DNA from 2 places in the Lentibacillus sp. genome. Region 1 is predicted to be linked to the other one. Evidence: riboswitches for the same ligand, from Rfam matches in the RefSeq annotation. Region 1 holds a riboswitch; the other holds the start of a gene.
The links. A riboswitch is a leader RNA that binds a small molecule or an ion and turns the genes downstream of it on or off. The one in region 1 is predicted to bind S-adenosylmethionine.
Positions count from the first base shown of each region.

Region 2: another riboswitch for S-adenosylmethionine. It lies ahead of VK097_RS00030 (PLP-dependent aspartate aminotransferase family protein); the one in region 1 lies ahead of VK097_RS02685 (MetQ/NlpA family ABC transporter substrate-binding protein).

Region 1 covers NZ_DATGTT010000013.1:73,674-81,559, reverse strand. Annotated here, with positions in the region: gene sdaAA (L-serine ammonia-lyase, iron-sulfur-dependent, subunit alpha) at 1-513, opposite strand, end outside; gene VK097_RS02700 (PTS sugar transporter subunit IIC) at 565-1,602, opposite strand; gene VK097_RS02695 (UPF0236 family transposase-like protein) at 2,000-2,470, opposite strand; gene VK097_RS02690 (fumarylacetoacetate hydrolase family protein) at 2,960-3,889, opposite strand; gene VK097_RS15520 (YuzK family famiily protein) at 4,261-4,383, opposite strand; gene VK097_RS02685 (MetQ/NlpA family ABC transporter substrate-binding protein) at 4,636-4,911, opposite strand; SAM riboswitch class I at 4,991-5,101, opposite strand; gene VK097_RS02680 (thioredoxin family protein) at 5,167-5,481, opposite strand; gene VK097_RS02675 (toprim domain-containing protein) at 5,492-5,845, opposite strand; gene gcvH (glycine cleavage system protein GcvH) at 5,974-6,357, opposite strand; gene VK097_RS02665 (arsenate reductase family protein) at 6,658-7,014, opposite strand; gene VK097_RS02660 (acyl-CoA dehydrogenase FadE) at 7,309-7,886, opposite strand, start outside.
Region 2 covers NZ_DATGTT010000001.1:1,296-9,181, forward strand. Annotated here, with positions in the region: gene cls (cardiolipin synthase) at 1-692, opposite strand, end outside; gene VK097_RS00015 (short-chain dehydrogenase) at 837-1,391, shown strand; gene megL (methionine gamma-lyase) at 1,392-2,576, opposite strand; gene rarD (EamA family transporter RarD) at 2,894-3,796, shown strand; SAM riboswitch class I at 4,413-4,530, shown strand; gene VK097_RS00030 (PLP-dependent aspartate aminotransferase family protein) at 4,648-6,411, shown strand; gene VK097_RS00035 (SGNH/GDSL hydrolase family protein) at 6,732-7,640, shown strand; gene VK097_RS00040 (YpmS family protein) at 7,654-7,886, shown strand, end outside.

The DNA.
Region 1 (7,886 bases):
GCCTACTTCCGCCTGACAGCCGCCTGCTGCACCGGAAATAAATGAATTGTTCGCCACAACAAATCCGAATGCCCCCGCTGTAAATAAATAACGGATCATCTGATCACGTGTCGGATTCAACTGATTCTTAACAGCAAACAATGTACCTGGCACGCAACCAGCGCTTCCTGCTGTCGGGGTTGCGCAAATTGTGCCCATCGCAGCATTGACTTCATTTGTCCCCATTGCTTTACTGACCGCATCCATTAGCAAATTGCCTGAAAGCGGCGTCTTCTCTTTCATATATTCTTGAACAAGAACAGCATCCCCGCCGGTTAACCCTGTAACAGACTGGACACCTTCAAGACTGTCCTCCACCGCTTTTTCCATTGTATCTAAATTATTTTCCATATCTGCATAAATTTCTTCTCTTGTTTTTTCTTTGATATCCATCTCCTGTCGTATCATGACTTCTGAGATTAAGATATTTTCATTTTCTGCCGTTTCCACTAATTCCGCAACTGATCGAAACATGTAAAAACTCCTCCCCTGAAGAAAATAACTTAACTTTCGCCTATTGTTTGCTTAAGCTGTTGTTGCTTCCTTACTTATTTCGGTGAGCTCATCAACCTGGCGAATGTTATAGTTTTTAAAAATATACGATCCAATGAATCCCCATAAAATACTAAAGCCTGCACATAGACATGCAACAATCGTTACCGTGACAGGATCATTAAACCCATACATGACTGCAAATCCGGCAATTGGCGTGGCCGTCCCTGTTGCTCCATTCACCATTCCTGACAATGCAATAAAAATGCCTGATGTTGCACCGCCAAGAAAATTGGTGACATAAATAGGAATCGGATTAGCAGAAATAATATCGACTTGCGATAATGGTTCAATCGCAACTGAAATGGTTGTTTTTCGATTTCCGAATTTCATACGATGGAAAAAGACAAAGTTCAGAAAGGACGAACCAAATACGGCTAACGCACCAATTGCCATAGGTGTGCCCGTTAATCCCAGCATGGCAGTCAATGCCATGGAACTTAAAGGTGCTGTAGCTACGACAGTAATCACACCACCTAAAATAATCCCCATCACGATAGGATTTGCATCGGTTGTTTGTGTAATAATTCCACCGATATTAAGCAGTGTAAGATCGACCAGTGGATCAGCACAAACAGCCAATATACGGGCCAGCGGGGCTGCAACAATAATTGTAACAATTAAATCAAGGCCATCAGGCACTTTGGTTTCAATTTTCCTGACGATAAATGACATTAAGTAACCTGCAATAAATCCCGGTATGAGTCCTAAACCGGCACAGGACACACCAAGCATTAAAGCATACACGGGCGAAACACCCATTGCAATCGCAACAAGAGCTGCCGCAGCAACGCCGCCCATACCGCCGGCCGCATCTCCTACTTCACCTAAAAACTCAATATTTAATAAGTCCCCACCTACATAACGTTGAAAGGCTTCAACTAAAAAAGTGGCAATAGCTGCACTTGCTAATGCGCCCATTGCCTCCATCCCTCTGGGTGCTTTATGGTTAAAAATCGTAAATAAAGCCAGTACAATAAGTAGTAAGAGTGTTCCTTTAATAATTTCCATGATGTTTTCTCTCCCAGTTGTTGTTATTATTTTATTTAATGTTTTAGCGCATAAACTTTATTGATTTTTGTAAGTGTTTAATGGACAAACCCTGTTCAAATAATTATCCTCAAGGTATTCTCTCACTCCTTATGATGTAACCGTTTTCTATCGAGACTGATTACTAAAATAACATAAATCGGTTATATATAAAACTATTTTTTGGTCCGGGAGTGAGTCAAGTTTTTGCGGGAAGTTTCTCTCGACCTTTGTATTTTGTTTTTGGTTGTTGATGTAAAGACGGTTGTTATCTTACCCGCGGCCCGTATAAATCTATTTTTGGCTCTAACACATGATATGAAACAGTTTTCTAAACCTATACAACGCCTTGTTGGCTCCTGAGCTTCATATCCTGCTTTTATGGGGACTGGAACCCAGCTAACCCACGCAACGCCTGTGCTGTATTACTGCCTGGCTCCTTACCCCACAGTACAGGCATGCTGCCCATAATAGCTCCCACAGACTGTCTTGTCTTTTGTTTCAGTAATCGTTTAAGCGAAACCGTTTCTTCCTGAGAACTGTCGTCCTGATGTTCAGTTGATGATGTTAAATCAAGCTCCTCTCCCAGCGTGCCATCAAATCGGTGAATAATGGCTGTGGTCATAGCTTCAAGACCATTCTCAGACCAGCTGTAACCCATTTTCTTCAGGCGCCGGGAAAAGAAGTTCATGTTGGATTCGGCTGAGCCCATCGGGCGCATCCAATCCGTCTCGAAACCCTTTTCCTGCTTTCGCCTCTTCACCCTTACCGAGCCGAATACGGTATCCATGGAAGCCGCTTGTTTTTCCTCATACTTATAACGTTGATGATCCGGCTTTCCATCAGCCAAACATCCATATCCTCTAAAACCTTTAAAAGGATCTCATGAAAGTAGCCCTGAAGGTACTGAAACAGCGATTGTTCTATAGCTTTTAAATTGGTCGTATTATTGGTATGATCATACATAGGAACTCCACCTTTTGTTTGATTTTTGGCGAATCTATTCTGTCAAAGGTGAGAGTTCCTTTGTTGTTTGAACCATAGAAACAAAGGATTAAGCTTCTCTGATACCGGGAATACGCCAGCGTATTCCTGATATCAGAATATTCGATCCTCTATATCCCTTCCCGTAAACATTTTACTCATACTTGGTCTGGAGCTTAGCGATGCTTAATATGGATGAAAACATAACTGAGGCGTTAATACTTTTCGCTGGAAGTTACCCGCCTTGCAAAAAGTGGAACTGATATCATGATCAAACACAATTGGCTGGAACAACCACCTGGAATAAAAGATTGGGAAAAGCTGGCCAGGAAGAACAAAGGCTCGGGGCGATAAGTCAACAGCGATTCCAGAAGTTCAAGGAAGGCCGACTAAACCCGGGCTTAACTTCACTCACACGATTTTCCATCCACCCGATTTTGTCAATTTCCACCCCTATGGTGTCTTTATCATTTAAAAATTGGGGCGGTTCCATCCCCATACCAACCCCATCCGGTGTCCCTGTCATAATCAAGTCACCGGGTTTAAGTGTGATTAGGGACGAAATGAATTCGATTAGATGGGGAATATCAAAGATGAGTTTTTCCGTCGTTGCTGATTGTCGCTCCTCCCCATTTACATAAGAATAAACCGATGAATTGCCGACATCACCCACCTCATCGGCTGTCACAACCCATGGGCCGACAGGTGTTGAACGGTCCAATGTCTTACCCTGCAGCCACTGTGGTGTCCGCTTCTGCAGGTCACGGGCCGAAATATCATTGCCGATTGTATAGCCGGCAATGTAATCAAGAGCTTCCTCACGTTTCACATGTGACGCTTCTTTCCCGATGACTGCCGTCAGCTCAGCCTCATAGTCAAGCTTATTAACGAACACCGGCTTTTCAATCGCATCCTCGGGGCCGATCAGCGCATTTGCAAATTTGGCAAATATTACCGGATAGTCCGGTACATCACTGTCCATCTCCGCTGCATGTGCCGCATAATTTTTGCCGACACATATGATTTTAGATGGTGACGGAACTGGTGTGGACAGATAGACGCCGTCGCGGTTGAAGCAGATATCATCCATATGATTCGTTCTTGCGTAGGTCTGTACCTCTTTTGCTTGTTCGATGACTGACAAACCAGCTGAGTAAAATTGCGCCGGCTCAGCGGGGAAAAGCCTGTTCGCGGCATCCGCCGCATCATTATCGCTGTTGTCACGCTGCAATCTTTTCCAGGCTTCCTGAAGATCGACAATTTTTTCTCCATGCATAAAGCCCATTCTTGATGATCCTGGGCTACCTTTAATTCTGTAGCTTAATAATTTCAAAATATGTACCTCCCTGAAGACTTCGTTTATATACATATTCGACTTCAATCATCACATTCCCTGTTATTATTGCTGTTTTTTATGAAATTTTTTCAAGAGGTTGTTCAAGGTCGGGAAGCTTGTGCCCGAAAAGAGAAATATGGACGGAAAATCACTAACATGTTCCGGAGTATGTAAACATGGGCGGGAGCTTAGAACTATGAGCGTGAGTACCGAAATACGAGCAGGCGCATTGCTGGCTCAGTAAAACAGGCGACCACAAAGCCAAAACATATAAAACATTAAAATCCGGCACCCTGTTTATGAGTGCCGGATGTTTTTTATCAAGTATGAATGTGACTGTCAATTTCAGCTATCATGTGTTTACATTTCTCATATTCATTCTGTCGCCTTTTTTCAACGGCTATTCGGTTTTCCAGATTCCTTTCATATTCGACATAGCCCATTTTGTGCGACTGCTGCATTGCTCTTTCCATTTCTGGAGTATAATGCATTCTTATTCCACTATTAATAGTGAACCATCCTTTCGTTTGATTACAGTATTAAGAATATCATATCCTCAATACCTCGACAATTCGCATATAAACGCCTGTGGACGGCAAAAATGAGATATATTATAACTGAAACGATTAAGCTATGTTGCATTTAAGCATAGAGCAATTTACTTCCAAATGCTGTAGATTCCCTTAAGTGAAACTTCACTCCGATTTGCCCTCAACCGGTACCACAGCGCCATTAAACTCTTCTTTGATAAAGTTTTGAATTTCATCAGAGTGCAGCACATCCACTAATGTGTTGATGGCTTCGTTATCCTTATTTTCTTTTTTCGCTGCTACTACATTCACGTATGGGGACTCATCGCCTTCCAGAATGAGTGCGTTCTTCCAGTTCAAAAGGCGCACAAACGAACTTTTGCCAGTACCGCTGGTTGTTATCAATTCTTTAAATGCTGCTTTGTCAAAATCAGAATACAACGCCACCAATCTTTTTAAAAAAGAAAAACGCCTTTCTGTAAGAGAACAGAAAGACGTATGCACACATCATCTTCACGTTCCCTTATCTGCCAAAGCATACGCTTCGCAAGAATTAGCACCTTTCAAATAACTGAAATTTGAGGTTGCCGCGGTTTCATAGGGCCAGCCCCTCCACCGCTCTGGATAAGAGAAAATCCGTATTCATTTTTAATCGATTTTCAAAACAAGCATGCCTTACTCGAGATGCCAACAAAATTAATTTTTAGCAAACAGCTCCGGCCTGTATTCCATCAAATAGTTGTATATGTTGGCAATCGACTTGAACGCATATACTTTATCCTTAATTCCCCCGTCTTCCTTGATCAGCAGGCAAGGGACACTTTCAATCATATAATCCTGCATAAACTCGGGATTGAGTGACGCATTCATTTCATAAAAAATATCCTGCTGATGAACCGATTCTATTTTTTCGGCCATGGATCTTGCAAGCGCACAAGTCCCGCAAAATGGTGTATAAATATATAATAAATAATGTTCTTGCTGCAATACGTCATCAGTTACCTGCTGCAAAAAAATCACCCTAAATCAGAAAAATCGGATTAACCTCGAATCGCTTCCCTGCCAGCTCAGTAGCCAATATATTTTCAGGTGTTGTCGCCACTTCGCGATAATCACTGCTGACATAAATATGCTCGGCATGCGGAAGCTCACGTGACAGCTGATTGCGAAGTCTGATGCCCGGACTGTCCTCATCAACCAAAATATAAACATCCCGATTGTCGAGGTCATAGTCTTCGAGAAGCTCATCAAACTTTTCCACGCCAAGTGTTCCGTTTGTACAGATGATTTCTGCATCCTCAGCAATCACCTTTTTGATTTGCTTCTTATCGGTCAACCCTTCCACAATGATAACTTTTTCGGCATACTCTGTCATCCATATTGCACTCCTTAAGGAAACATCATGATAGGGGTATAGATATTATATGATTGGAATCCATTAACTATTAAAAAAGCCGACTTTCTCATTAAAGAGTGAGTCAGCTTTTTCATCATCAATTGTTATTATTCTTTGTTAACGGCTTCTTCATATTGCTCAGCAGATAATAACTGATCGACATCAGACTCATTTGACGGCTCCACAACTACCATCCAAGCTTTGTCATATGGTGATTCATTAACGAATTCCGGGCTGTCTTCAAGCTCCTCGTTAACTTCGACAATTTTCCCGCTGAGCGGAGCGTACAATTCTGAAACTGTCTTAACGGACTCAACACTGCCGAATGGCTCATCCGCCTCAAGTTCATCACCTTCTTCAGGCAGTTCGACAAAAACAATGTCTCCAAGCTCATCCTGAGCAAAGTCAGTAATGCCAATCCGAACTTTCCCGTCTTCTTTTTTCACCCACTCATGATCTTCTGTATAAAACAAGTCTTTCGGTAAGTTCATCAGTATCCCTCCATAAATCATTGTAGCTGTCACCCTAACTATACTAGGCAGCCGTGTATTTTTCTAGTATTTCTGTCTATTTTAAAAATGTGTGTTCAAAAAGGAGGATAACAAGGACCGAGAAGTTCGAGGCAGCGCAGTTTTGAGCACAAGGTAAGCTTCACTGAGCTGCCTCGCACACAGGAAAAGTGTTCTTCTTTTCCAAGGAGCGGAATGTATGCGTTTAAATACATGAGCCGCGAAAAACAAACCAACGAAAAATTCGATGTGTCATTGTTACCGGACTTTTTGAACAACCCCTTAAAGCCAGGTTTCAGTGAATGTATCTTCTTTAAATCCCAACGTCACTTTCTCTCCATCCATAACGATCGGCCGTTTGATCAGCATGCCATCTGAAGCCAGCCACTCCGCCATTTCCTCAGTACTTGCATCCTTAATTTTTTCTTTCATATTTTGCTCGCGGTATTTTTTTCCACTTGTATTAAAAAACTTCTTTGGTGGCATGCCACTTTTGGAAATTAAGTCCAGCAGCTGTTCTTTTGTCGGAGGTTCTTCTACAATATGTATGCTCGTATAATCGATGTCATGCGCATCAAGCCACTTTTTCGCTTTTTGACATGTGCCGCATTTCGGGTACCAGTAAAATGTTAATGCCATATGCTTCTTCCCCCCTGCTATATAATAGATTAAATTCATTATAGCAAATTTAATGCAGGCAGGCGACCGGAATTATTATTTTTGCGATATAATATCATATAATTTTGAACATTTCAGCCTTAATGTTGTGAACTTCGAGCAAGTTAGTTGTGAACTTCAGGCAGGTTAATTGTGAACTTCGGGTATTCTCTTGTGAACTTCGGGCATTTCCGCATGAATTTCGGGATTTTTCTTTTATAAACAAATACTGCCCCGCAGCCTATTCTGCCGGGGGCAGTGTTCCGTTGTTTTCAATCAGACAACGTATTTTTCTTCTTCAATGATCTTCGCGGCAATCTCACGTTTTTTCGCAATCACGTTTGTTGGCGTGTGACGCGTCAGCTTACGCAGGGATGACAGCATCATTCTCAGGTTGTCGCCTTCCTCAACAGCAATCAGTGATTCTTTTGCGTCTGCTTCAACTCGGTTGAAGGCTTCCTGCACATATACTTGTGTGTAAAGAAGCTTCTGTTTGTGTTTATCTTCGCCATCTTTGTTGATTGCTTTTTCAGTACGCAGAATGGCTGATTCCATATTGTAAATCTCGTTGACCATGTCAGCCAGGTTAACCAGAATTTCCTGCTCATGTTCCAGCTTCTGCTGATATTTTTGTGCAGCAAGGCCGGCGCCGAGCAGCACCATTTTCTTGGCATTCTTCAGCAGATATTTTTCCTGTTCCAGCGCATTATCGCCGATTTCTTCAGGCATCATCATCATGAGTTCTTCCTGCAATTTTTGTGCTTCCTGAAGAAGTGGCAGTTCACCTTTCATTGCTTTTTTCATCAGCGTGCCAGGCACAATCAGACGGTTGATTTCATTCGTTCCTTCAAAGA
Region 2 (7,886 bases), on a different contig from region 1:
TTCCCGTCAATAATTGCTAACTTCCGGTGGTTGCGGTAGTTAATCTTGAGGTTGATTTTCGGAATCTTCGCCGGAAAAAATGATTCAATTTCAACACCTGCCTGGCGCATGCGGCGAACAAACTTTCTGCTGATTCTTCTTGACCCCATGTCGTCATACAGGACACGCACCTCCACCCCTTGTCTGACTTTTCGGATGAGTACATCTGACATTCGTTTACCCAGCCGGTCATGGCGCAGGATATAGTATAACAAATGAATATGATCTGTCGCCTGCTCCATATCCTGAATGAGTGCGTCAAACTTTTCCTTGCCGTCTGTATAGATGTCCACACTGTTATCTTGTGTCAAAATCGCATCATCATTGCTCAGATGCAAGTAGTACAGTTCTTTATACTCGGCCAGTTTCGGATTTTTGTAATGAAAATTACCTTTTTTCAGCGCACGCAGTTGTTCCTGTACAGCGAACTTCACCCCTAATTTCACTTTAGTGTCCCAAGTAAAAATACGCTGTCCGCTGATCCGTCTCCCAAAAATCAAATACAAAAGGAAGCCGGCTATAGGGATAAAAAGCAGGACCATCAGCCAGGCCCACGTTGCCGTTGCATCTTTCCGCTCCAGAAAAATGATGGCTAAGGCCAGCGCAATGTTTAAACCAATGACGACTTCCAAAAGGATTGACCAAAGTCCCACACGTAAAACCTCTCTTTGCGAAAACGAGTCATTTCACCTTATCATAGCATAATTTTCCTTCATGCGTTAATCTGTTGTTAAATCGCTTTGAAAAAATTGAGATCAGAGCATTTACTCCGGGTTATAACAAAAGGAGGGCTTTACGTGTCAGCTAAACGGGCACTGATCATTGGGGGATCCGGCATGCTGAAAGGTGTTTCCCGCTGGTTCAATGAAATGGATTATACGGTCTATATCATCGGGCGTGACAGACGAAAATTGGAAAATGTCCGGATTGAAAGCAAGCATCCGGAAAACAGTTATGGTATATCAGTTGATTATCGAGACAGCGAACAGCTGAAACAACAACTGACTAGCGTTTTAGCAGCCGATGGGGTCCCGGATATCGTTGTCAGTTGGATTCACTCGACAGCACCAAATGCACTATCCGATATTTTGAACGTCATACAGGATTATCATGCAAATAATTCATGGCATTTGTTTCATGTTCAGAGCAGTGCACGTTTTTGGATTAAAGAAAACACGCCTGTACCGAAAAAATGTCTGTACAGGCGTGTCTATCTGGGATTTATTGTGGAAAGTAACCACTCAAGATGGCTCACACACGAAGAAATTTCAGATGGCGTCATTCAAGCAATCAAATCGGATAAAGACGAGACGGTTGTCGGGACACTCGAGCCTTGGGATAAACGGCCATAATTATAGCCGATCCAGCGCCTGCTCCAAGTCTTCCCAGACGTCTTCCCATTCTTCAAGCCCGACCGATAACCGGATAAGCTGGTCGGTTATTCCCATTTCCTGCCTGGATGCTTCCGGAACGACCGAGTGGGTCATCGTTGCCGGATGCTGAATCAACGTCTCGGCATCCCCCAGACTGACGGCAATTTTGATAAAGCCGAGATTATTCAGCATGTTCTGCGCATCCTTTTTTGTGCCGTTTATCTCAAAGGAAATGAGACCGCCGCCGCGTTTCATTTGGTTTTGCCGAATGCGGTAATCAGGATGGTCACTGTCATCCGGATATAGAACACGGCTCACTTTTGGATGGCTGTTCAACTTTGCATAGATCTTTTCTGCATTGTCAGAGTGCCGGTCAACCCGGATCGGGAGAGTTTTCAGGCCTCTGATCAGGAGCCACGCATCAAGCGGTGACATGATGCCACCCATATCTTTCTGTGTCGTCATCTGCACGTTATCCAGGAAATCCTTCTTCCCGACAGCGACCCCGGCTATGACATCACCATGTCCGCCAATGTATTTGGTCGCACTGTGAATAACGACATCACAGCCAAGTTCAAGCGGGCGCTGCAAATACGGTGAGGCGAATGTGTTATCGACCACAACCGGTATGCCATGTTCATGTGCCACCTCTGCAACCATTTCCAGATCAATCAGTTTCATTGTCGGATTAATCGGTGTCTCAACATAAATGCAAGCCGTTTCCGGCCGGATTAATGCCCGCACCTCATCCTTTGTTTCCATCATTGAAAAATCGTGTTCAATGTTATATTTTTCTTTCATCATACTTATTAAACCAAATGTACAGCCGTATAAACCCGCCGAACATAGAATATGATCGTTTGCTTTCGTCAGTGCAACCAGAACCGCCGAAACTGCGGCCATCCCTGACGCAAATGCCAATCCTCGCTCTCCCTTTTCCAGGGCAGCCATTTTTTCCTCGAGAACTTTGACGGTCGGATTGCCAAGCCTTGAATACATATAGCCATCTTCCTCACCGGCAAAACGGCGCTCCCCTTCCTCCGCGGTTCTGAATGTAAACGTGGATGTCTGGAACAGCGGTGTGGTAAGACTCCCCAGCACATCGGACGGATCATAACCGTCATGAATAGCGGATGTTTCGAAGTATTTATGATTTTTCGTCATTGATAATCCCCCTATAAATTGAAATTTCATCCAGCGCAGCGCTTTTTCACGCTGAATGATAGTTGAACGCAATCGGACCTGTACAGGCAACTTCTCGCGCCATTAAGAATTTTACTGTCTTTATCATTTTATTGCGGGACAGCTGACTGTCTGTAAAGGCAGGATAAAACTGCTATACTATTATTTTATTGCATTCTGAACAATTTTGAAAGCGTTTCCTCTAAAAGAGCAGTGCAGGCTGATTGCTTTTTTATAGAATAGGATCTAAACTTGGATTATTTACATAATTCAGCACCATTACATAAAGGAGGCACACCATGAACCAGGAAAATAAAGCAGGTATTCTATATGCCGTCAGCGCCTATTTTTTATGGGGGTTTTTGCCAATTTACTGGAAACTGCTCAATGACACATCCCCTGATGAAATATTAGCTCACCGCATTCTCTGGTCATTTATTTTTATGCTTGTCATCGTTTTCGCTGTGCGGAAATGGAAACCGTTCGTCCAGGAATTTAAAACAATCATAAAAAATAAGAAACAATTGATTGGCATTACGCTTGCCTCTTTTGTTATCAGTTTGAACTGGCTCACCTTTATCTGGGCCGTCAATAATGATCATGTCATCCAGACAAGTCTCGGCTATTACATCAACCCGCTTGTCAGTATCTTATTGGGGATGATTGTGTTAAAAGAATCGCTGACAAGACGGCAGCTGTTCGCATTTATTCTGGCCGGAGTCGGAGTCGTCAATCTCACCTTCAGCTATGGTGTATTTCCATGGGTAGCGCTGGTGCTGGCGTTCAGCTTCGCCATTTATGGTCTTTTGAAAAAGACGGTCGATATCAGTGCCATGTTCGGACTAACCATCGAAACCATGATCGTTTCACCCATTGCCCTTATTTATCTGCTTTTCATACCGGATAGTTCCATAGAACCGGATATCATGTTTTCCACTACAGGCCCATTATTGATTGGAGCTGGCGTGGCAACTGCTGTTCCGCTTCTCCTGTTCGCAACTGGTGCAAGAAAGATTCCATTATCGATGGTCGGATTTTTGCAGTATATTGCACCAACCATCATCCTGATTCTCGGTGTGTTTGTTTATAAGGAAACTTTCTCCACTGCACATCTGACTTCTTTTGCATTGATCTGGGCAGCTCTCATTATTTACATGGCTTCTGCCCATCCAAAATCGATTCGCCGGCAGGAAAAAAGCTAGATTGTTTTCAAAAAGATTATTGTTTTTTTACAAATTTTATAAACTGCGATGTAGTGACAGAGTTGATTTCCGCTTCGGGCAGCTGCTTTCCGCGGGCAACGCTTCAGCTTCCTCGGAAGCAAAGACGGCTTCCCGCTCAGATCTTAGCCGCCCGCTTTCCCGCAGGAGACAACTGCCCTCCGCTCCAATCAACCATCATAATAGAACCCATAATGATTAGAAGCGAAATATCTCCAAACCAGCGAAGGAAAAATACGGAGACTCCAGCGGGAGGAAAGGCATCGGTGAGACCCCGCAGAACTGAGTTCGAGGAGGCTCACCAGCCGACCGCGGAAAGCGACGAGCGAAACATCCACCGAGTAATCTGCGAGTTACGAGGAGTGCTGCTTCACCAAAGTTCTTGCAACACGACGAGCACCAAGTGTTTTTCCGAAGCGGTATTATTGCACTCACACATCTTTTCATAGCACGTCGCAGTTTATATCAACTCCGATGAAAAAGGAGGCTTATGCAAAAGCAGCAACAATCTTTACTAAAAGAGTTAAAAATTCAAAAAATACTTGACTAATAGACTGAACCATGTATATAATGTTCATTAAATTAATAACATTTGAATCTCTTATCAAGAGCGGTGGAGGGATAGGCCCTGCGAAGCCCGGCAACCATCGAGGCAAGTCACTTTGCCTTGAAAGGTGCTAAATCCTACAGATCAGGCGGGATCTGGAAGATAAGGGGAGGACCGGTTACATAAACAACCCTCTTCTCTTATGAAGGGGGTTTTTGTTTCATCCCTCCAACCGCTTATCTTCACTGAATACAGAAATACACCATTACTTAAGGAGGAATTTTTCATGACCAATTTTCATCTTCCCAACCAGGAAACACAACTGCTTCACGGAGGTCAGGAGCCAGATCCGACAACCGGATCCCGGGCGGTTCCAATCTATCAGACAACTTCCTATGTGTTCCGGGATACCGAACACGCTCAAAATCTATTCGGACTTGCGGAGCCAGGCAACATCTATACCCGTATTATGAACCCGACCAATGATGCGTTTGAACAGCGAATGGCCCTTCTCGAAGATGGTGTTGCAGCCGTTGCCACTTCATCCGGAATGGCCGCTATCACCTTGTCCATTTTGAACCTTGCCGGCAGCGGTGATGAAATTATCGCTGACAGTAATCTGTACGGCGGCACATACAATTTATTTGCTAACACATTGCCTAAATATGGTATTAATGTAAAACTTGTCGACGGCACAGACCATGATGCCATCAAAAATGCGATTACCGATAAAACAAAAGCAATATTTGGTGAAATCATTACCAATCCAAGTTTGAACGTATTGGATCTTGAGGTACTCGCCGGGATCGCACATGATCATGATATCCCGCTTATTATTGACAATACGTTTGCAACACCATACGGCACAAAACCACTTTCCTGGGGAGCTGACATTGTTGTCCATTCCGCCACTAAGTGGATCGGGGGGCACGGTACCGCGATTGGAGGCGTCGTTGTTGATGGTGGTCGTTTCAACTGGGGCAACGGGAACTTTCCTGGGTTTACCGAGCCAGATGAAAGCTATAACGGCCTGCGCTATGTCGATGTCGGACCAGCTGCGTTTGCTACGAAATTGCGTGTCCAGCTGCTGCGGGATATCGGTGCCAGTCTGAGCCCGCAAAATGCATTCCTGCTGCTGCAAGGCCTTGAAACGCTCCATCTGCGCGTTGAACGTCACAATCAAAATGCTGAAGTAGTGGCAGACTATCTGAAAAATCATCCCGCCGTCGAATGGGTTAACTATCCGGGGCTGGAAGAACACCCTTCCCACAACTTAGCGGATAAATATTTGCAAAACGGTTACGGATCAATCATCACATTCGGCATTAAAGGCGGGCGTGAAGCAGGCAGGAAATTAATCGACAGCGTTAATCTTTGGTCACACGTTGCCAACGTCGGGGATGCAAAATCACTGATTATCCACCCGGCATCCACCACCCACCAGCAGCTTGGCACCGAGGACCTAAAAAAAAGCGGTGTAACCGAAGAATTAGTTCGTCTGTCAATCGGGCTGGAATCAACAAAAGACACGCTGGCCGATCTTGATCATGCGATTGCAAAGGCAACCGGTAAAGCACCAACCATTGAACCGACCGAAGAAGATGCCATTAACTGGCTGCTCGCTTCGCCGTTTGACCGTGCGAATGGCGGCATACGCCAAAAAACAATTGCTGTATTCGGGCTGGATTCAACGGACAGTTCAGTTTACCAAAGTGCAAAACGGCTGCAGCAGCTCGGATTTCAAATTGTTTCAATCAATCCGTCAGAAAAAACGATTTTAACTGATAAGACGTTTGATCAAATAAACAACGTCCCATTAACGGTTGATGCCGTTCTGACCAATGATCAGGCACTTCCGGCAGACTTAACCAAACAGTTGAACGAGAAAAACACCCGTATTGTTTGGGCGGAAAACCCTGCTGCAGTCCGGACACCGGAGAACGTGCAGACTGCCGGGATAACCGTTATTTCAGACAAAAATGCTTACGAGGAAGCCGTAAGTATCCGGAAAAACGGCGTCCGAAAAGCACCAGCGAACGTCCAGGCTTAAAAACTGTTTATAAAACTGCAACTTAAAAATTCGCCTTCGATTGAAGGCGAATTTTTTAAGTTTAAATATGATATATAGTGGGGATTAGCCAAGCGTAATCATGGTATAATAAAATAAAACTACATAGCGGTGTATTCACTATATGTCAGTTGAACATAATCGGACATTTACGAGCAGCCAGCCGCTGTTTTCAGTGGTTTACCGAACATTATATGTGAATTAAATGTACTGGAAAGCCTGACACTTGCAAATTAAAGCATTACATATATATGATGAACCCAGCCAGCACCACAAGAATAACTTACAATAGGTGTGAAATCATGAATAAAAGACTATACACGCTCATTATTTTGGGCATACTGCTTATTGGCATAACACTCTTTCTCGTCGTGGATCCGCCGGAAAATTCCAAGAACGTATCCACTGATAACAATGAACAGCAGGAACAGAAAGAAGATACCAAAGACACTGCCGACAAAGAAGAAAAAACATCCCAGGACGATAATCAGACGTCTGCGGAAACAACCGGAAAGCCGATGACAAATCTGCAGGACATATTCAGTGAAGCCGTCCAACGTACCATTAACTTTTTTTCCAATCGGGAAGCAAACGTTACGGCTCTTGGTGATTCATTGACCCAAGGTGTCGGTGATAATGTTGTGGATGGCGGTTATGTCGGTATTTTGGACAATACAATTAATCGAAACAATCAGCTGGTGACATTTGATAATTACGGCAAACGCGGAAATCGATCGGATCAGCTTCTAAAACGGCTTGAGAAACCAAAGGTAACTCAGTCCGTTGAAGAAGCTGATATCGTCCTGATTACTATCGGGGCTAATGATATTATGCAGGTCGTTAAAGAAAATTTCACCGATTTGAAGATTAATGATTTCACACCGGCAAAAGAAGCATACGAAGATAACTTACAGGAAATTCTTGATAAAATAAACACTTTGAATGATAACGCTGAGATTTATTTAATCGGTATATATAATCCTTTCATGCATTACTTTCCGAATATAAAAGAACTGAGCATGATTGTCGAGGACTGGAATAAAACCAGCCGGCGCATAACAGAGCAATATGATCATGCGACATTCATACCGATCGCGGACTTATTCAAAAGCGGGGATAAAGAATTGTTTGCGGAGGATAATTTTCATCCGAGCCATCAGGGGTACCAACTTTTTGCCAGACGTGTATTGAAATATGTAACAGAACAATAGGGGGGCGGACACTGTGCCGAAACATAAAAAGAAAAGAAACACATGGAAATGCATTTTCTTCTGGCTCCTTGGTTTTAACGTGCTGGTACTCCTCTGCATCCTGGCGCTTATTTTCTGGCCAGTATCTGAAACAGAGACACCGACACCGTCAGAAGACAACACGCAACGAAGCTCGGAGTTTACGGTGCGGACCTCGAAGCAAAATGTCAATGAGCTGGTAAATGCTTATATTGAAACACTGCTGGA